Regions from separate parts of the Starkeya nomas genome, predicted to be linked through region 1. Evidence: predicted binding sites of a transcription regulator. Region 1 holds the regulator's gene; each other region holds the start of a gene.
What was found. The regulator PhoB, encoded in region 1, activates phosphate uptake and scavenging genes when phosphate is short. The targets are predictions, from matches to a motif close to TGTCATNNANCTGTCAT.
Positions count from the first base shown of each region.

Region 2: olsB (l-ornithine N(alpha)-acyltransferase) is a predicted target of PhoB. The motif match lies at 2,357-2,373, and genes of this name have one in related genera.
Region 3: STARVERO_RS11050 (PhnD/SsuA/transferrin family substrate-binding protein) is a predicted target of PhoB. The motif match lies at 2,410-2,426, and genes of this name have one in related genera.

Region 1 covers NZ_CACSAS010000001.1:3,696,239-3,702,588, reverse strand. Annotated here, with positions in the region: gene pstC (phosphate ABC transporter permease subunit PstC) at 1-307, shown strand, start outside; gene pstA (phosphate ABC transporter permease PstA) at 325-1,158, shown strand; gene pstB (phosphate ABC transporter ATP-binding protein PstB) at 1,167-1,988, shown strand; gene phoU (phosphate signaling complex protein PhoU) at 2,014-2,727, shown strand; gene phoB (phosphate regulon transcriptional regulator PhoB) at 2,765-3,466, shown strand; gene STARVERO_RS17585 (bifunctional transcriptional activator/DNA repair enzyme AdaA) at 3,487-4,551, opposite strand; gene STARVERO_RS17580 (polyhydroxyalkanoate depolymerase) at 4,631-5,983, opposite strand; gene STARVERO_RS17575 (ActS/PrrB/RegB family redox-sensitive histidine kinase) at 6,168-6,350, shown strand, end outside.
Region 2 covers NZ_CACSAS010000001.1:4,057,072-4,063,421, forward strand. Annotated here, with positions in the region: gene gshB (glutathione synthase) at 1-218, shown strand, start outside; gene STARVERO_RS19195 (BQ00720 family protein) at 306-590, opposite strand; gene STARVERO_RS19200 (Hsp20 family protein) at 637-1,059, opposite strand; gene olsB (l-ornithine N(alpha)-acyltransferase) at 1,240-2,298, opposite strand; partial or broken gene STARVERO_RS19210 (YifB family Mg chelatase-like AAA ATPase) at 2,596-3,495, opposite strand; gene STARVERO_RS19215 (hypothetical protein) at 3,866-4,987, shown strand; gene STARVERO_RS23740 (hypothetical protein) at 5,142-5,273, shown strand; gene STARVERO_RS19220 (Rha family transcriptional regulator) at 5,316-5,636, shown strand; gene STARVERO_RS19225 (hypothetical protein) at 5,586-5,954, opposite strand; gene STARVERO_RS19230 (GIY-YIG nuclease family protein) at 6,185-6,350, opposite strand, start outside.
Region 3 covers NZ_CACSAS010000001.1:2,268,167-2,274,516, reverse strand. Annotated here, with positions in the region: tRNA gene STARVERO_RS11065 (tRNA-Glu) at 115-189, shown strand; gene phnF (phosphonate metabolism transcriptional regulator PhnF) at 434-1,210, opposite strand; gene STARVERO_RS11055 (alpha-D-ribose 1-methylphosphonate 5-triphosphate diphosphatase) at 1,215-2,363, opposite strand; gene STARVERO_RS11050 (PhnD/SsuA/transferrin family substrate-binding protein) at 2,487-3,344, shown strand; partial or broken gene STARVERO_RS23695 (ATP-binding cassette domain-containing protein) at 3,364-3,825, shown strand; gene STARVERO_RS23690 (ATP-binding cassette domain-containing protein) at 3,932-4,288, shown strand; gene phnE (phosphonate ABC transporter, permease protein PhnE) at 4,281-5,087, shown strand; gene STARVERO_RS11035 (invasion associated locus B family protein) at 5,140-5,643, opposite strand; gene STARVERO_RS11030 (Atu4866 domain-containing protein) at 5,758-6,135, opposite strand; gene STARVERO_RS11025 (SDR family oxidoreductase) at 6,222-6,350, opposite strand, start outside.

The DNA of each region.
Region 1 (6,350 bases):
CTACCGCAACGTCTCGGTTCCCTACGGGCGTACCGCCATGGTCGGCGCCATCATGCTGGGCCTCGGCCGCGCGCTGGGCGAGACCATGGCCGTGACCTTCGTCATCGGCAACGCCACGCGCATGTCGGCCTCGCTCTTCGCGCCGGGCGCCACCATCGCCTCGACCATCGCCAACGAGTTCCCCGAGGCCTCGATCGGCTCGTTGAAGCTCCAGGCGCTGCTGCAGCTCGGCTTCATCCTGTTCGTGATTTCCTTCATCGTGCTGGCGCTGTCGCGTCTGCTCGTCCGGTCCCGGCTCAAGGGCTGAGCGGAGGTTTTTGAAAAATGGCATCGCTCGCCCGTCGCCGCGCCACCGACTACGCCGTCAAGGCCATCTCCACCGGCTTTGCCGCGCTCTCGCTGGTGTTTCTCGCCTGGATCCTCTGGACGCTGCTCTCGCGCGGCCTTCCCGCGCTCGGCCCGCACGTCTTCACCAAGATCACCGCGCCGCCCGGCGCGGGGGGCGGTCTTCTCAACGCCATCGTCGGCTCGCTGATCCAGATCGGCGTGGCGCTCGTCATCGGCACGCCCATCGGCCTGATGTGCGGCACCTTCCTCTCCGAGAACGGACGCGGCACGCATGTCGGCAATGCGGTGCGCTTCGTCAATGACGTGCTGCTTTCCGCGCCGTCCATCCTCATCGGCCTGTTCGTCTACCAGCTCCTCGTCGTCCCCTTCGGCGGCTTCTCGGGCTGGGCGGGTTCGATCGCGCTGGCCATCCTCGTCATCCCGGTGGTGGTGCGCACCACCGAGGACATGCTGAACCTCGTTCCGATCGGCCTGCGCGAGGCGGCCTTCGCGCTCGGCGCGCCGCAGTGGAAGGTCGTCACCTTCGTGACCTGGCGCGCGGCCCGCGCCGGCATCGTCACCGGCATCCTGCTGGCGCTCGCCCGCGCCGCCGGCGAGACGGCGCCGCTGCTCTTCACCTCGCTCGGCAACAATGGCTGGTCGATCAGCCTCAACGCGCCGATGGCGAGCCTGCCGATCGCCATCTACCAGTACGCCGCCAGCCCGTTCGAGGACTGGGTCGCTCTTGCCTGGGCGGGCGCCCTCATCATCACCGTCGGGGTTCTGACCCTGAACATCCTTTCCCGCCTCGTCCTGGCGAAGATGAAGTGAGACGGACCATGAACTTCGCACCTGAAACGTCGATCGACATCGCCTCCGCCGTGAACCGCGCCACCGCGCCGTCGGCGGAGCCCAAGCTCAAGGTCGAGAAGCTGAATTTCTACTACGGCGACAACCACGCGCTGAAGAACATCAACTTCGACATTCCCGAGAAGCGCGTCACCGCGATGATCGGTCCCTCGGGCTGCGGCAAATCCACACTGCTGCGCATCTTCAACCGCATGTACCAGCTCTATCCGGGGCAGCGCGCGGAAGGAAAGATCCTGCTCGACGGCGCCGATCTGCTCGGCAAGCAGCTGGATTCCACCGTGGTGCGCTCGCGCATCGGCATGGTGTTCCAGAAGCCGACGCCGTTCCCGATGTCGATCTACGACAACATCGCCTTCGGCGTGAAGCTGCACGAGAGCCTCGGCAAGGCGGCGATGGACGAGCGCGTCGAATGGTGCCTGCGCAAGGCGGCGATCTGGGAGGAGACCAAGGACCGTCTCCACACCTCGGCGCTCGGCATGTCCGGTGGCCAGCAGCAGCGCCTGTGCATCGCCCGCACCATCGCAGTGCGCCCGGAAGTGATCCTGCTCGACGAGCCGACCTCGGCGCTCGACCCGATCTCGACCTCGAAGATCGAGGACCTGATCGACGAGCTGAAGCAGGAATTCACCATCGTCATCGTGACGCACAACATGCAGCAGGCGGCGCGCTGCGCCGACATCACCTCGTTCTTCTATCTCGGCGAGCTGATCGAGGTCGGCCCGTCCAACGAGATCTTCACCAATCCGCGCGAGGCCCGGACCCGCGACTACATCACCGGCCGCTTCGGCTGAGCCGGCGACGAGAGAGGCTGATCCCATGACCGAACATATCGTCTCGTCGTTCGACACCGACCTCAAGGAAATCGGCCGCAGCGTGGTCGAGATGGGCGGACAGGCCGAGCGCCTGGTCGCCGATTCCGTGGAAGCGCTGGTCAAGCGTGACACCGAACTCGCCCAGAAGGTGATCGTGCTCGATGGCCCGGTCGACCTGTTGCAGCGGGAGATCGAGGAGAAGGCGGTTCTCACCATCGCCCGTCGCCAGCCGCTGGCCAGCGACCTGCGCGAGATCGTCGCCGCCATGCGCATCGCCAACGATCTGGAGCGGATCGGCGATCTCGCCAAGAACACCGCCAAGCGCGTCCTGGCGCTCACCGGCGAGTTCCATCCGCAGAAGCTGGTGCGCGGCGTCGAGCACATGTCCAACATTGTGCTCGAGCAGCTCAAGGTGGTGCTGGATTCCTATGCCAGCCGCGACGACGCGAAGGCGCTGGAAGTCTGGCAGCGCGACGGCGAGGTCGACATCCTCTACACCTCGCTGTTCCGCGAACTTCTCACCTACATGATGGAAGACCCGCGCAACATCTCGCTGTGCACGCACCTGCTGTTCTGCGCCAAGAACATCGAGCGGATCGGCGACCACGCGACCAACATCGCCGAGACCGTGCACTACCTCGCCACCGGTCAGCTCCTTACCGAGGAACGCCCGAAGCAGGACACCAGCAGCCTGACCAGCGTGGCGTTCCCGGCCTGAGGCCATCGGCGCCCTGCGAACGATCGGGAACGCGACCATGCCGACCAATATTCTGATCGTGGAGGATGAGGAGCCCCTCACCCTCCTCCTGCGCTACAACCTCGAATCCGAGGGCTACTCGGTGGAGAGCGTCGGCCGTGGCGACGAGGCGGAGACCCGGCTGCGCGAGAGTGTGCCGGATCTCCTGATCCTCGACTGGATGCTGCCGGGCCTCTCCGGCATCGAACTGTGCCGGCGCCTGCGCGCGCGCTCGGAGACCGAGCGCATGCCCATCCTCATGCTCACCGCCCGCGGCGAGGAGACCGAGCGCGTGCGCGGCCTCGCCACCGGCGCGGACGATTATGTGGTGAAGCCCTTCTCGGTGCCCGAGCTGGTGGCGCGCGTGCGCGCCCTGCTGCGGCGGGCCAAGCCCGAGCACATCTCGACGTTGCTGCGCGCCGGCGACATCGAGCTCGACCGCGAGACGAAACGTGTCCACAGGGCAGGACGCGAGCTGCATCTCGGTCCGACCGAGTTCCGTCTGCTGGAATTCCTCATGCAGTCGCCGGGACGGGTCTACTCGCGCGAGCAATTGCTCGACGGCGTCTGGGGGCAGGACGTCTATATCGACGAGCGCACGGTGGACGTGCATGTCGGGCGCCTGCGCAAGGCGCTGAACCGCCCGCGCCAGCCCGATCCGATCCGCACCGTGCGCGGCTCCGGCTATTCCTTCAACGAGATGTTCGCCCGCGCGCATTGAGGTGCGGGCCGCGCCCCTTCTCAGGCGGCGGATGTGCGCCGGAACTGCTGTTCGATCTCCAGCAGCCGCTGCTTGCGCCACAGCCCGCCGCCATAGCCGGTCAGCGAGCCGTCGGCCCCGATCACGCGGTGGCAGGGTATGATGAGCGCCAGCTGGTTTGCGCCATTGGCCCGCGCGACGGCGCGGATGGCCGCGGGCTGCCCGATCCGGCGCGCGATCTCGGAGTAGCTCACCGTCACGCCGGGAGGGATCCGTCGCAGCTCGGCCCAGACCGCCCTGGTGAAGGCGCTTCCGTCGAGCGCGAGAGCGGTACGGAACTCGGCGGAGGTTCCGGCGAAGAAGGCATCCAGCTCGGCGCGGATCTGCTCCGTCGGCGCATAGGTTCCTATGCCGAGGTCGCCCTTGGCGCGCTGGCGCAGCCGGCCAATCTCGGTGGAGAGTGCCTTGCGCTCGACGAACTCCAGAAGATGCAGATGCGAGGCGCTGGAGATCGCGATCATGTCGCCGAGCGGCGTGCGGATCCAGTCGGTCAGCAGCGTTCCGTGGCCGGAAATCTCGGCCGGCGCGCACTCCACCAGCCGGGCGAAGGCGGCGCGGAAGGCGCTGGGGGATTCAAAGCCGGCCTGCTGCTGGGCCTCGATCACCCTGCCGCCCTCTGCCAGGGTCTCGAATCCCTCGCGCAGGCGCCGGTGTCGCGCCATTTCAAGGAAGGTCATGCCGAACTGCCGTTTGAAGGCACGGCGGACCGTCGACAGATCGAAGCCCATCCGCTCCAGATGCTCCTCGCTCCAGCGTCGCTCCGGCCGCGCGTCGAGGGCATCGAGCAGGGTGCCGATCATCGGATCGGCGGAGGCGGCGGGCTGCAGCGGATGGCAGCGCTTGCAGGGGCGGAAGCCGGCCTCGATGCACTCGCCGATCGTCGAGACGAAGGTGCAGTTCTCGGGGCGCGGCTTGCGCGCCGGACAGGTCATCCGGCAGAAAATGCCGGTGGTGGCCACGCACACATAGGCCCGCCCGTCATACCCTTCGTCACGGTCGAGAAGGGCGCGGTAGAGCGTGGCAGGATCGGGCAGGTCGAACAGCATGGCCCAGACCTAGCACGGCCATCAGATCACGCCGCCGCAAATCGGGCGTCTATTCTCGCCGTGCGTCCCGACGGCTGTCTCAACCCTGCCGATTGTGGCCTCTCCTCGGCCAGTTGTGCGTGAGCACGAAGTCGGCGATGCGCGGGGCGATCTCGGCGCGGAACCGCGAGCCGTTGAACACGCCGTAATGGCCGACGGTGGGCTGGAGGTAGTGCACCCTCATGTCGTCGGGCAGGTTCGTGCAGAGTCGCTGGGCGGCCTGCGTCTGCCCGACGCCGGAAATGTCGTCGTTCTCGCCCTCGACGGTGAGCAGCGCCACGTTGCGGATCTTCGAGAGATCGACCCTCTCGCCGCGATGGGTCAGCGTGCCGCGCGGCAGGGCATGGTCGATGAACACCGACTGCAACGTCTGAAGGTAGTACTCCGCCGGCAAATCCATGACGGAGAGATACTCGTCGTAGAATTCGCGGTGCTTGGCGGCGGAGTCGCCGTCGCCTTTCACCAGGTGGCCGAACATCTCGGCATGCGCCTGGAGATGACGCTCAAGGTTCATCGACACGAAGCCATGCAGTTGCAGGAAGCCGGGATAGACCTGCCGCATCACGCCGGGGTGGGGCCATGGAACGGTAGTGATGACGTTGCGGCGGAACCAGTCGATGCCGCGATCCTTGGCGAAATGGTTCACCGCCGTGGGGCTTTCGCGGGTGTCGATGGGGCCGCCCATCAGCACCATGGAGGCCGGCACGTTCGGGTCTTCCATGGCCTCCATGCGCGCCACGGCAGCGAGCACGGGCACGGCCGGCTGACACACCGCAAGCGCATGCACGCCGCCGCCCAGATGGCGGAACATCTCGATCACGTAGTCGATGTAATCGTCGAGATCGAAGCGGCCGGCGGCGGACGGCACGTCGCGCGCGTCCTCCCAGTCGGTGATGTAGATGTCATGGGTTGGCAGCAGCGTCTGGACGGTGCCGCGCAGTAGCGTCGCGTAGTGGCCAGAGAGTGGCGCGACGATCAGCATGCGGGGCTGCGGGCGGCGCGGTTGCTGGGGAAAGTCGCGCTTGAAGTGCAGTAGCCGACAGAAGGGGCGCTCCCACACGGTCTCGACCTCGACCGGCACATGGGTAGCGCCGACGACCGTCTCGGTGATGCCCCAGTCCGGCTTGCCGTAGCGCCGCGTCGCGCGCTCGAACAGCTCGCACGCCGCCGACATCGACTTGCCGAAGCCGGTATGGGCGAGCGGGTTGGCCGGGTTGCGATAGTAGAGCCGCCCCGCATCCGCCATGACCCGCAACGGGTCGAGGGCGGCGTGGCCCATCTCGAACATCCAGTAGAGCGGCTTGGACAACGCCGACGTCGTCTCGATCGTCGCCGCCGGCGTCTGTGCCGCTTCCGCCGCGTCCGGGACATCTCCGAATACGCCGATCGCCATGGCATGCCTCCTTCGCAGGGCCCGTCTCCGGTCGATTTTCTCGGGACGGCTTTCTTGTGCGTTGCAACATAAATAGGCTCTTTGACGGCAACGTCAACGAAGCCGCCGCTCTCGCCCTCTGGCGGCATCTGCGGCTATAGAGGTCGCTCGGGCGCCGGCAGGGCGTCGCGGACGGGGCAAATCCATGTCGCTCTCGCTCGACCATCCGATCGGCGAACGCTTTTTCGGGCTGCGGCTCGACACGCTGATCCGCTTGCGCTGGCTTGCTATTTCCGGCCAGACCCTCGCCATCGTCTTCGTGGAATGGGTGCTCGGCTTCTCGCTGCCCATCGGCGCCTGCCTTGCCGTGGTGGCGCTCTCCGCCTGG
Region 2 (6,350 bases), 360 kb from region 1:
AGACCGATCTGACGGCGCGCGAGCGCGAGATCTGCGAACGGCTCGGCCCCTCGCTGCGCGAAAAGGGTCTGCTTTTCACCGGCATCGACGTGATCGACGGCAACCTGACCGAGATCAACGTCACCTCGCCCACCGGCATCCGCGCCATCCGCCGCCTCGGCGGCCCGGACATCGCGGCGCTGATCTGGGATGTGATCGAGAAGAAGCGTCGCGGCTGAAGGCTCGTTCCGGCTTCAAAACGAAAACGGCACCGCCTCGTCCCCGAAGCGGTGCCGTTACTTTCGTCGGCGTGCTCGCCGCACGGCTCAGTGGACGCTGAGCGTCACCAGCTCGTTCTGCGCCGCGCTCGCCAGGGCCGCCTCGCGGCTGTCGGTAAGCATGATCGGCGTGCCGTCGGCGGCATGGAGAGTGAAGAGCGTCAGCCCCGGCGCGAGGTGCGCCTGCGGGAAGAGCCCGGCAGCATCCTCGGACCGGATGGTGCGCACATAGGCGATATGCCCGCCGCCCAGATTGGCGAAGGCTTCCGGCGAGAGCGCACCGGCCAGGGCGGAACCCGCCGCGCCGGGATCGAGGTGAAATTCGTTGGTCATGGTCCGCGACTCCTTTCGTAGCTGTCGAGACCGGCTTCGGGCTCCCTCATTCATCCGTCGCAATAGCGATACGCCGGACGATGCGTTCCGGTTCCGGCCGGACCAGGTCGACCGAGAGAAGTCCGTTCTTCAGATCGGCACCCAGAACCCGCATGCCATCGGCCAGCACGAAGGTGCGCTGGAACTGGCGTGCGGCGATGCCACGGTGAAGATAGACCCGCTCCGGCTCCTCGGCCTGGCGGCCGCGGATGACGAGCTCCTTTTCCTCCACCGTCACCTCGAGCTGCTCGCGGGTGAAACCGGCGACAGCCAGGGTGATGCGGAGCCTTTCCGGCTGGTCCGGGGGCACCACCCGCTCCACATTGTAGGGCGGATAGCCATCCGAACCTTTCATGACGCGGTCGAGCGCTCGCTCGACCTCGTCAAAGCCGAGCAGGAAGGGGCTCGACAGCGAGGGAATGCGCGACATGCTCCCAAAGTCCTCGTCTAGAAGCGACTTTGCGTGTGTGGGACCCCAAGAGAGGCATCCCGTTCCGCTGGGATATGGGCAAGCGGCAGGGGCGACGCAAGACATCGCCGCGCAGGGCCACTGAAAAAGGCGCGCGCGACGTAACGGCCGGCAAGGCTGGGCAGCGTGGTGGGAAAGGGCTCAGGCGGCGTGGCGTTCGCCGTTCACCCCGAAATGGTCGAGATAGCGCGGGTTGATGCGCTCGACCGGCAGCACGATGAGCACGTCGGTGGTGCCGAACTGGCGGTCGATCACCGCGCCGCGGCCGATCTGCGCGCCGAGCCGCAGATAGCCCTTGATCAACGGCGGCAGCTCGTTGAGCGCGGCCTTGGCGTCCAGCCCCTCGACCGGCAGCCGGTCCATCGCCGCGGCGTGCCGCGGCAGCGCGTCGGCCGACCACTCCGGGTCGACGGGGGCGAAATGGTGCAGGAAGGCGAGCGGGCGCGCGAGGCTATCGGGATCGGTGCCTTCCAGGCTGGCGCAGCCGAACATCACGTCGATGCCGTGCCGGCGCACATAGGCCCAGATGCCGTGCCAGAGCAGCTCCACCGTGCGCTTGTTGCGGTAGGAGGAAAGGACGCAGGAGCGGCCGAGCTCCAGGAAGCGCCGGTGCGGGTGGCGTGCCAGCAGCGGCGCGATGTCGAATTCGCCGGCCGTGTAGAAGCCGCCATGGCGGGCGGCGATCTCCTGCCGCAGCAGGCGATAGGTGCCGACGACGCGCGGCACGCGCTTGCCGCGCACCATGCGGCAGGAATCGTGGTCGAGCACGAGGAGATGGTCGCAGAAGCCGTCGAAGGCGTCGAAGTCGCGCCGGGCAAGGCGCATGGCGGCGGCCGGGGCGGCCGACATTTCCTCGTAGAACACCTCGTAGCGCAGGCGCTGGGCGCGCCGCACATCCGCCGCCGTCACCGCGAGGCGCACCTCCAGCGGCCCGATCCGCCCGAGCGTCTGCGGCCCCCGATCGCTCCGGCTCTCGCGGTGGCGCAGGCCGGAATAGGAACGCAGCGCCGGCATGAAGCGGGAGGGCGCAAATGCGGTGGGCAGAAAGGGGAGTGGCCCGGACTCCGAGGCGCGAGACCCCGGGGTCAGCGATTTGAGCAGGGCGGGAGCGAGGAAACGGGGCTTGAGCAGGGCGCGCAAGGCGGGATGGCCACCGGCAGGGCGTGCCTCGACATTCGCGTCGGCCAGCATCTCGGTCATGGAAAGGCCCCCAAACCTTTGATCCACTATAGCGGCTTCGGATTGGAATCACATCTGTAGGACGCCTATGTGACAGTGCGTCCGGGCCGGGTCTTGCCGGAAAACAGCGCCTCGACGCGGGAGCACCGGCCGCCCATCAGCCGTAGAGCGAGGGGTGCTTTCGGGGAAAACGTCGGCTCGTGCGGTGGCTTTGCGGCGTCCCCGTCGATCCCGTTCCGAGGCCCGTCTCGGCCATTCCATGTCCGTGGGAAAGCGCGCCGCTGTCCCGGTGGCGCACCCCCCGAGAAGGATCCACCGTCAGGCGGCCGCGGCAGCCCGGTCGGCGGCGGCGCGGTAGGCCAGGGCCTCGGCGAGATGCGTGCGGCCGACCGATTCGGCGCCGGCGAGATCGGCCAACGTGCGTGCCACCCTCAGCACCCGGTGATAGCCGCGGGCGGAGAGCCGCATGAGCCGCGCGGCGTCGGCGAGCAGCGCCGTGCCGGCTTCGTCCGGCGCGGCGATCGCTTCCAGGATCGGGCCGCTCGCCTCGGCATTGGTGAAGAGGTCCGCCCGGCCCAGCGCCAGATAGCGTTCGCGTTGCAGGCGTCGCGCTTCGGCGACGCGGGCGGCGACCTTTGCGCTCGGCTCGGCAGGCCCCGGCCGCACGAGGTCGATCGCCGCGACGGCCGGCACGTCGAGATGCAGGTCGATTCGGTCGAGGAACGGCCCGGAGAGGCGGGCCTGGTACTCGCTGGCGCAGCGCGGCCCGCGCCGGCAGGTGTGGCCGGGCTCGCCGGCCCGGCCACAGCGGCAGGGATTCATCGCCGCGACGAGCTGGAAACGGGCGGGATAGGCGATGCGGTGATTGGCGCGGGCGATCACCGCCTCGCCGGTTTCCAGCGGCTGCCGGAGCGAATCCAGCACCGCCGGCTGGAATTCTGGCAGCTCGTCGAGGAAGAGCACGCCGTTATGGGCGAGCGACACCTCGCCGGGCCGGGCCCGCATGCCGCCGCCGACCATCGCCGCCATGCTGGCGGAATGATGCGGAGCCCGGAAAGGCCGCCGGCTGGTGAGCGCCCCGCCCTGCAGCGTGCCGGCGACCGAGGCGATCATCGACACGTCCAGCAGCTCCGCCGGCGAGAGCGGCGGCAGCAGCGACGGCAGGCGCTGCGCCAGCATCGACTTGCCGGCGCCCGGAGGCCCGCAGAGCAGCAGGTTGATGTCTATATACCCGGGAAATGTCTCCCCCCGACCCCGGCACTAAGCCAGAGACGGCGCGCGTCCGCGACATGACCTGCGGGGTAGCTTGATGAGCGCGAAGTGTGCCTCTTGCAGGGGATGAGCGTCCGGATTCTTGATACGTTCTATCGGGGTCTCTTGGAGTTTTTGCCACTATCCCCACAACCCCCACTACTATTTGGGCCTGCCACACGCCAAAATGCCTATATATAGAGTGACTCAGCGTCATAGCTCCGGTTTTTGGGCTATATTCTAGTTGAGGCGGTGAGTCGGCCCCCGGCACCTGCTGAATGGGAGCCTTTGAAAAGAACAAAATGAGTCTTCTGGGTTTGTTCTCACGAGGTATCAGATGGCCAAACTGGCTTCATCGGCGTCGAAGAGCGTACAGTTAGAAGTCCCCTCCTTCAGGTCGTTTCGAGAGCGACCGCTAGAGCAGTTTGGCACCGACTTCCTGAACCATGTTCGGGAAACCGGAATGCCGGAAACCTTCCCGGGATTGTACCTTGAGAAGATCGACCGTGATGAACGGTTCATCGTTCTCAAACAGTTCGTGATTGAACGGAAAAAGCGGGCGGATGGTAAGCTCGCCTTCTGCCCCCGCTGCTATCAGCGAGATAAATATCGCAAGGGCGACCTCGCGTGGTTTCCCCGGCTGATGGTCTGTGCGGCAATTGGGAATTGCTGCGCGGGCCACGATGCCGGCACGGCGGCGGCAAAGGAATTCAAGGCAAAGAGGGATAGGGATGCGAGAGAGAGCTACCTCCTCGATCATCTTCCCTTGATCGCCGCGAAGCTGAATGCTGTTGCTCAATTGGAGGGTGTTGCCGAGGCAGCGGGCGAGGTTTACCGACAGTTTCGTCGGGAAGTCCCGAAGGTCCATAGTCAGCTGCGTGCGGCGAAGACTAACTACGGGGGGAATCTCGTGGTGAGCCGGGTGCTCCGTAGCGACGACTCCGAGGACGAAAGTGACTATGTTGGCCCTGCGGGATTTGGTCGTCGCAGCGGGGTGGAGACGCAGGAAACCACGCTCGGGTTGCTGGCCGGGCAGATTGCACTCATCAAAGATTTCGCGCCTGAGAAGGAACTGGCAATCGTCCGACGACAGCTAGAGTCGGTGGGCTTCTCATTCACCGAGGAAGAGGCGGTCGATTTTATCCTCAGCAATCAAGAGCGTGAGTTGAAGGTGGCGGTGGTCATCCTTCAGTCAGCTGACGAGGGATATGCAAGGCTTATTAGCCGCTTACGCGAATTCTGGGCATTCTTCACGCCTGAGAATGTCGCGCTCATCCACGCCTATGGTGTTCACGAGGATAGCCCGCTCAATGTTCAGGCAGGCTACGCGGTGCGCGGCGGGCGAGTCGATGTACGCTTCAAAACCCCCGATCAGTTCTGCCTCCTCCGGTTCAATCAAGGCCTCATGACGATCAATGACGAGTGGCCTGAGCCCCCAGTCCGCACCAGCGGACCATAGCCGAGCGGCTCCCGCCGTTTCCTCGATTGCGTTTCAACTGTCAGACGAGCGCCCTGACCTCCACGCCCGCCGTGTACACCCGAGAGGGCACCTGACCTGAGACCCTGAACTTCCTCCAGATTTGGGTAGAGTCCGTCGATTACGGAGACGGACGATGCGACCATCGCGGTTCACGGAAGAGCAGATTATCGGACTACTGAAGGAGCAGGAGACCGGTGCGGCACTCGGCAACATGGCGCCGGTCGAGTTCGCAATGAAATCCACGCTGGAAAAACAGGCCGCATGAGGCCACAAACGAAACCCAGGACTCTACCATAGACCGGAGGAGATTAGGGTCTCAGGTCACACCGTCTATGCCTCCAGCCGGGACGTTGCGGCGTTCTTCGGGAAGCGGCATGACAATGTGCTGAAGGCGGCAGAGGATGCCATCGCGGTCATGCCAGCGGAGGGTCTCCCGAATTTTAGGGAGACTACCTACACCCACCCGCAGAACGGCCAGACCTACCGCATGTACGAAATGACGAAGGACGGCTTCACGCTCCTCGCGATGGGCTTCAACGGGAAGCCGGCGCTCGCGAGTGCTTTTCCTTCTGTCTGCCTACTTCGCCCAACGTGCAAAAAACAGTGCCCAAACGATCATCCACGCTGAGGCCAAAGGGAGAAGGAACAGTATCGCGTTAATAGGCCAGCGCAGCGCAATCGGCATCTGAGCGGTCTTGCCTAAGAGGATTGTTGATGCCCTTTCTGTCAGTAGGTTAATCCGAAATGCGAGGTAGCATCCGAATGCAACGCCGACTGCTAGAATTGGAAAGCCTGCTATATAAAACAATAGGTTGGCGTTTCCCAGCGTCCTGATGGCCGAAATAATAATTATTAAAATAGACCACCATGCAATAGTCGTTAGTAGCATTCTCGCATAATCGAACGCTGCCTTTTCTGCATCAATCAATTTCTGAATTTCTTGCATTGTGGCCCCCTTCCTATATCGGTCGCAGTATGGCGCCGAAATTGAGTGTCGCGAAGTCACGACCACCTTCAACGGCGCCGGCCGGGCAACGACGGGCGAGGGCACGGTGGCCGCTTATGCCTCCTGTAGATGGAGCAAGGTCGTTCTAGAGAGGAGAGGCACGCGCTGCTTACGGGTCCTGTATAGGGAGTGAAGGTTCCCACATAGAGGTGGCAGCGGCGCAGATCAGCTTATTGGAACTTGCGCCGCTTGAACGCGAGCACGTCTGCGGGTGTCAGTCTGAACCACTCACCGTTCATGCGACGCTCAGAAAACCGCCTATGCCAGTACGCTTCAATGCCGGCTGGATCATCGGTTGCAATCGTGTGCACCAGCGTCGCAACCTCGGGAAGTGCA
Region 3 (6,350 bases), 1.4 Mb from region 1:
ATGCCGGCCATCCCGCGGGGGCGGACAGCGCCGCTGGTGAAAATCCACCGGGATGAGCGTGCGCCGCCCTTGATCCCGCTGCCGAATGGCTCTAAGAGACCGGCCTGCCTAGATGCGCCCATCGTCTAGCGGTCAGGACGTCGCCCTCTCACGGCGAAAACCGGGGTTCGATTCCCCGTGGGCGCGCCACCCATCTGAGAAAAGCGTTTCTATTGCTTGTTTTCATGGGTGGTTTGCCATTCGGTTTCGGCATGGTTTGCCACTAATCCGTTCCTGACTTGTTTCCTTCCCCGTGGGCGCGCCATTCCGTGCGTGGTGCCGGGATGAATGCCGTGGCCGGCGGGTAGATCCCCTTCTCAGCATCGTCTTTCGTGAGCCGCGATCCGTTCGGCGCGTTGCCGGCATCCGCGACAGGTTTCGGGTGTGGTCGACCTCAGAAGATGAAGTCGACGGAGGTCAGCAGCCAGCAGCCTCGTGCCCACTCGATTCGGTTGCCCGAGGCATCCGCGTTGATCGAGCTGGTGCGGAAGACCGGCGTGCCGGGGGTGAGCTGAAGCAGCTGCGCTTCCTCGGCGGTCGCGAAGCCTCCGCTGATGCGGGTCTCGACGCGTCGGTACTTCTGGATTCCGTGCGCCACGAAGACGTCGGTCACCGATTGACGCCGCGAATACACCACCTCGAAGTCCGGCAGCAGATCCGCCGGAAAGACCTTGGTGCTGATGTAGATCGGCTGGCCGTCGGCGCTGCGCACGCGCCGCAGCCGGATTGCCGGCGCGCCGGCCTGGAGCCGCAGCTCGGCGGCCATTTCCGGATCCGCCGGCTCCCGCTCCAGAAAGAGCGTCTGGGTGCCGACCGCCTTGCCGTCGGCGCGCAGGCTTTCGGCGAAGCGGCTGCCGTCGCGCACGACCAGTGCCGACGGCAGGCTGCGCACGAAGACGCCGACCCCCTTGCGCGAGGTGAGATGGCCCTCCTGCTGGAGCTGCTGAAGGGCGCGGCGCAGCGTGATGCGGGTCACGCCGAGCTTCTCGGCGAGGTGGATTTCACCGGGAAGCTGGCTGCCGGCCCGCAGGCAGCCGCTGTCGATCAAGGCCAGGATGTAGTCGTAGATCTGTTGCCAGATCGGCGTGTCGCTCCGTGGACGGAAGACGAGGCCGTCGAAGCCGGATACGTCGCCCGACCGGGCGGGCTGGGACCGAAGGCTCGTATTCACGCTGTCACTCCGCCGCGCTCGCGAGGGTGGGTACCGGGAGGCGATCGATCGCCCGGCTAGCATAGACGATTTTGCCGGCGACCATCGTCGCCACCACCTGCGGGTGCGCCATGTCGCCGGCGTCGACCAGGATGAGGTCGGCGCGGTGACCTTCGCCGAGGCTGCCGCGATCCCGCAGCCGCGCCACCCGGGAAGGGTTGCCGGAGACGAGCGGCCAGATGGCGGCCAGCCGGTCCGGCGCGCCGTCGGCCAGCTTGAAGGCGGCATGCAGCGGGGAGGGGTAGTGATAGTCGCTGGTGAGGACGGTGCAGAGGTCCCGGCGGATCGCGTCGGTCGCGTCGAGGGCGCCGTTGTGGCTGCCGCCGCGCACGACATTGGGAGCGCCCAGGATGACGTCCTCGCCCGCCGCGCGGGCAGCTTCGGCGGTTTGCAGCGTCAAGGGAAACTCGGACGACACCGCGCCCAGCGCGCGGAAGCGCAGGCGCTCCTCGGGGGAAGCCTCGTCATGGGCGAGCAGGACGTTGCCGTGCGCGCGCGCGGCGGCGGTCATGGCCTCGATCGCCATGGGAACCTCGTCCCGGCGGCTCCACACATGGTCGAGCAGGGCCATGTATCCCTCGCGGCTGAGGCTCGAGCGTTCGGCCATCTGGCCGATCTTGCGGGCGATGCTGCCCTTCAGCACCGATCCGGTCGTGTGGTCGTTGAGGGCGAGGATGGGGGAGGGAGACAGCTCCAGCCACCGGATCACCTGCGCGGCCTCGTCCAGCGCGAAGGTCTCCCAGCGCAGATGCAGGCGCGTGTCGCAGCTCAGCGATCCCCGCAGGTCGATGAGCATGCTCACGAAAGCCCGCGCGGCGTCGAGGGAACGAAGGCCCGGCTCCCAGGAGATGGTGACGCCGTGGAACGCCGTGGTGATCCCGTTGGCGACGAGCTGGCGGTCGGTGTCGCGCAACGCCAGCTTCGTGTCGAAGCGCACGCCGGGACGCGGCATGATGTGACGCTCGAAGGCGTCCCCATGAAGGTCGACGATGCCGGGCAGGATCAGCAGCCCCGAGGCGTCGAGGGCCGGCGCTCCGGCGCCGCCGTCCGGCGCGAGGGTCGCGCCGGCGATCGCGAGCGGGGCGTCGCTCCAGCGACCGTCGATCAGTGCCAATCCGTTCTCAATCCGCCAAGCCATTGCCGTTCACCTGCTGACCCACCGTCACGAACCCGTCATCTGCTGTATATACAGATAATCAAACAACGATATTCCTGTCTATACAGCAAGAGGCAGAAAATGTTTCGCACGCTCGTTCCCGCCCTCGCCATCACGCTGGCGACGGCATTCTCGGCGATGGCCGAACCGGTCCGTTTCGCGGTGACGGACATCGAGGGGCTCGAGGCGCTCCAGCAGGAGTTCGGCGGCTTCCAGAAGGCGCTGGAGGAGAAGACCGGCCTCGATATCGAGCTGATCCCGGTCAGCTCCCGCACGGCGGCGGTGGAGGCGATGAATGCCGGCCACGTCGAGCTCGTCCTCACCGGCCCGGCGGAATACGTCGTCATGAAGCAGCTCAGCGATCCGCGGATCGTGGTGGCGTGGCAGCGTCCCGACTATTTCGCTCAGGTCGCCGTGCTGGCGAACGGTCCCATCCGCACCTTGAACGACCTCAAGGGCAAGAAGATCGCCTTCGGGGCGGTCGGCTCGACCTCGCAGCATCTCGGTCCGGCCCAGGCGCTGGCGGATCAGGAGCTGATCTACGGCAAGGACTATGAGGGTGTGATCATCGCCCGCAACGTCGCGGCGGAAGCCCTCATCCGTGGCGACATCGCCGCCATCGGCCTGAACTTCGGCCACCTCAATTCGATCCGCAAGGCTTTCCCGGACGCCGCCTTCGCGGTGGTGGCCCGCGGCCGCGATCTGCCGAACGACATCCTCGTGGCGCGCAAGGACGTTCCTGAAGAGGTGTTCGTGAAGGTCCGCGAGGCGTTCCTCAAGCATGGCAACGAGCTGATGGGCGCGGTGCTGATGGGCGAGGACAATCAGAAGTTCAAGGGCGGTGTCTTCATCACCGACGTGAAGGACAGCGACTACGACTACGTGCGCTCGATGTACCGCACGATCGGCATCGAGAGCTTCGGCTCCTTCGTCGAGTGATCTTCCCGCCGGACGCCGGATGGGCCGCGCGCCCCTCCGGCGTTCCGGTCGCGCATGGCCGTTTCCCGGCAGTTCACCAGATCGTCGACCGATGGAGGCCGCCATGGAGCATGTTCCGGTGCAGAAGACCGACGGGCCTCGTCCGGGTGGTCCTCTGATCGCGCCGCTGGCAAGGGCGCCGGCACCGTCTTCCGGTCCCCCGATCATCCGCACGCACGGTCTCGCCAAGACCTATCCCAACGGACAGGCGGTGTTTGCCGGCATCGAGCTCGATATCCGCGCAAACCAGCGCGTCGCGCTCATCGGTTCCAACGGGGCGGGCAAGTCCACTCTGCTGAAGTGCCTTATCGGCCTTCTTCCCTCCACCGGCGGCGAGATCGCGACGCTGGGCGAGCGCTTCACCGCCGTGCCCGGCCCCGCGCAGATGAAGCGCCTGCGCCGGCAGATCGGCTTCGTGTTCCAGAACCACGGGCTCGTCGGGCGCCAGTCCGTGCTGACCAATGTGGTGCAGGGCAAGCTCGGCCTGCCGGGCAGCTGGCGCGCCTGGCATCAGGGGCATCGCCCCGCGTGCATGGCGCGAGGAGGCGATGCAGGTGCTCGCCGAGGTGCGTCTCGCCGACAAGGCGGGCGCCCGGGCCGATCAGCTGTCCGGCGGTCAGGCCCAGCGCGTCGCCATTGCCCGCGCCCTGATACGCCGTCCGAGGCTCCTGATCGCCGACGAGCCGGCGGCGAGCCTCGATCCGGCGGTCGGGCGCGACATCATGCGCATCTTCTCCGATCTCGCCGGCGAGCACGGCATCACCCTCGTCTACACGACACACGACATGCAGCACGCGCTCGACTATTCCGACCGCATCGTGGCGCTGAAGGGCGGCAAGGTGCATTTCGACCGGCCCACCGCGCGGGTCTCCCACCGCGAGATGGATGGCGTGTTCCATGGCTAGCACGACCTCGACGGCGTCTCTCCCCTCGCGCCTGCCCTCGATCTCGCCGCTGTCCTTCACGCTGATCGTCGCCGTCGGCGCCCTGTTCCTCGCCTCGATGGGGCAGGTGGCGCCGTCGCCTGAAAAGCTGGCGGCCGGCGCGCCGCGCATGGCCGAGCTGGTCGGGCGCATGCTGCCGCCCAATTCCGATCCGGCGTTCCTCCAGCGCATGGGCTGGCGCATCCTGGAGACGCTGCAGATCGCGCTCGTCGGCACGGTGTTCGGCGTCATCGCCAGCCTGCCGATGGGCTGGCTGGCGGCGCGCGGCATCTCGCCCCTCGGCGCGCTGCGTCATCTCCCGCGCGCGCTGATCTCGCTGTTCCGCACCGTGCCGGACCTCGTCTGGGCGCTGCTGTTCGTATCGACGCTGGGCCTCGGGGCGGTCGCCGGCACCATGACCATCGTCGTCGACACGATCGGCTTCTGCGGCCGCTTCTTCGCCGAGGCGATGGAGGAGGCGGACAAGAAACCGCAGGAAGCGCTCCACGCCATCGGCGCCAACCGGGTGACGGTGCTGTGCGGGGCGGTCCTGCCGGACGTCATGCCGACGCTGATCAACTCATCGCTCTTCGCGCTGGAAAAGGCGGTGCGCTCCTCGGTGGTGCTCGGCCTCGTCGGCGCGGGCGGAATCGGTCAGGAGCTGAAGGTCGCGTTCGACCTGTTCCAGTACAGGAACGCCTCCGCGATCATCCTGGCGATCTTCGTCATCGTGCTGGCGATGGAGTTCCTGACCGACCGTCTGCGCGCGCGCTTCCAGTAGCGCCGCGACGCCGCGCGCTGGGCGAACGTGTCCGCCCTGCGCTTCCGTTCCCTCACGGGCAGCGCGAGAGGATGCGGTTGGTCGCGGCGGTGACGCCGTCGAGCGAGAAGACGTAGCTCGTCTCGTTGCCGCGCGCGGAGGTGGCGGTGATCGCCATTTCGGCGCCGCTGCGCATCGCCTGCAGGAAGGCGGGCTCGCGCTCCGCGCGGTGCAGCCAGGCGCCCTTTCCTTCCGTGAACAGGGTGAAGGTGTCATCGCCGATGCTGGCGACCACCCTGGAACCCTCCGCGAGATCATAGCCGGTCTGCAGGCTGACCTGCGTCCGGGACTGGCGGCTTTCCTTCGCGGTGACGAAGAACGCCACCTCGCCGTGATCGAGATGCGTCGGCCGGGCCGTCGAGGGCCAGCTGACGGCGTAGCATGTCGGCTTGCCGTCGACTTTGTAGGCGTAGGCTCCCCAGTCGTCGAACTTTCCCATTTCGGTAACCTGAGCAGCCCCCACTTCCACGTTGGCGAAGATCAGCATGCTGAGGGCAACGGCGGTCCGTCCGATCATTGGCCTTGCTACTCCTTTTCCGGATTGAGGTCGCGCGAGCCTTTTCGATGCGGCCTAACAGGAGGTTAACCGCACGGTGCGCGTCCGCCCCGCGCGGGGGCGCCGGCGCCGGGCTCACCTCTCGCGCCGGAACACCATGCCGCCGTGATGCAGCGTGTCCGCGTCGACGAACGTGCCGTCGGCGGTGAAACCGGTGTCGTCCCAGTAATCGACATGGTTTCCGCGCACTTCGTAGCGTCCCTGATAGGCGCTCTGGCGGCTGCCGCGCGCCTCGTCGTAGCGGCCGTTCGGCAGCAGTTCATGGCGGACATGGCCGTCGAGAGTTACCCACATACCGACATAGGGGTGGCTTTGTGCGGGCCGGGAGGGGGATGAAGAATGCGTGATCATCTGGGCGCCGGATCTGTCGATGGGGGGAAGGAGCGTGCCGGTGGCGAGCGCGATCAGGAGCATGGGCAGCCGGCGTGCAGGCCCGTGCCGCGCCTTGGCCATGGGTGCGGCGCATGGGCGCCGCTTCCCGGTTGTCGTGGCGGCGGCAACCGCGTGCGGCGGGGCGTGGACGGACATCCGTCTTGCCCTCACATGCCGCCGGCCGGGCGCACGACGATCTCGCTGACATCGACGTCGTCTGGTTGCTCGATCGCGTAGCGCACCGCCCGGCCGATCGCGTCGGGCTGCAGCGCGATGGCGCGAAAGCTCTTCATCGC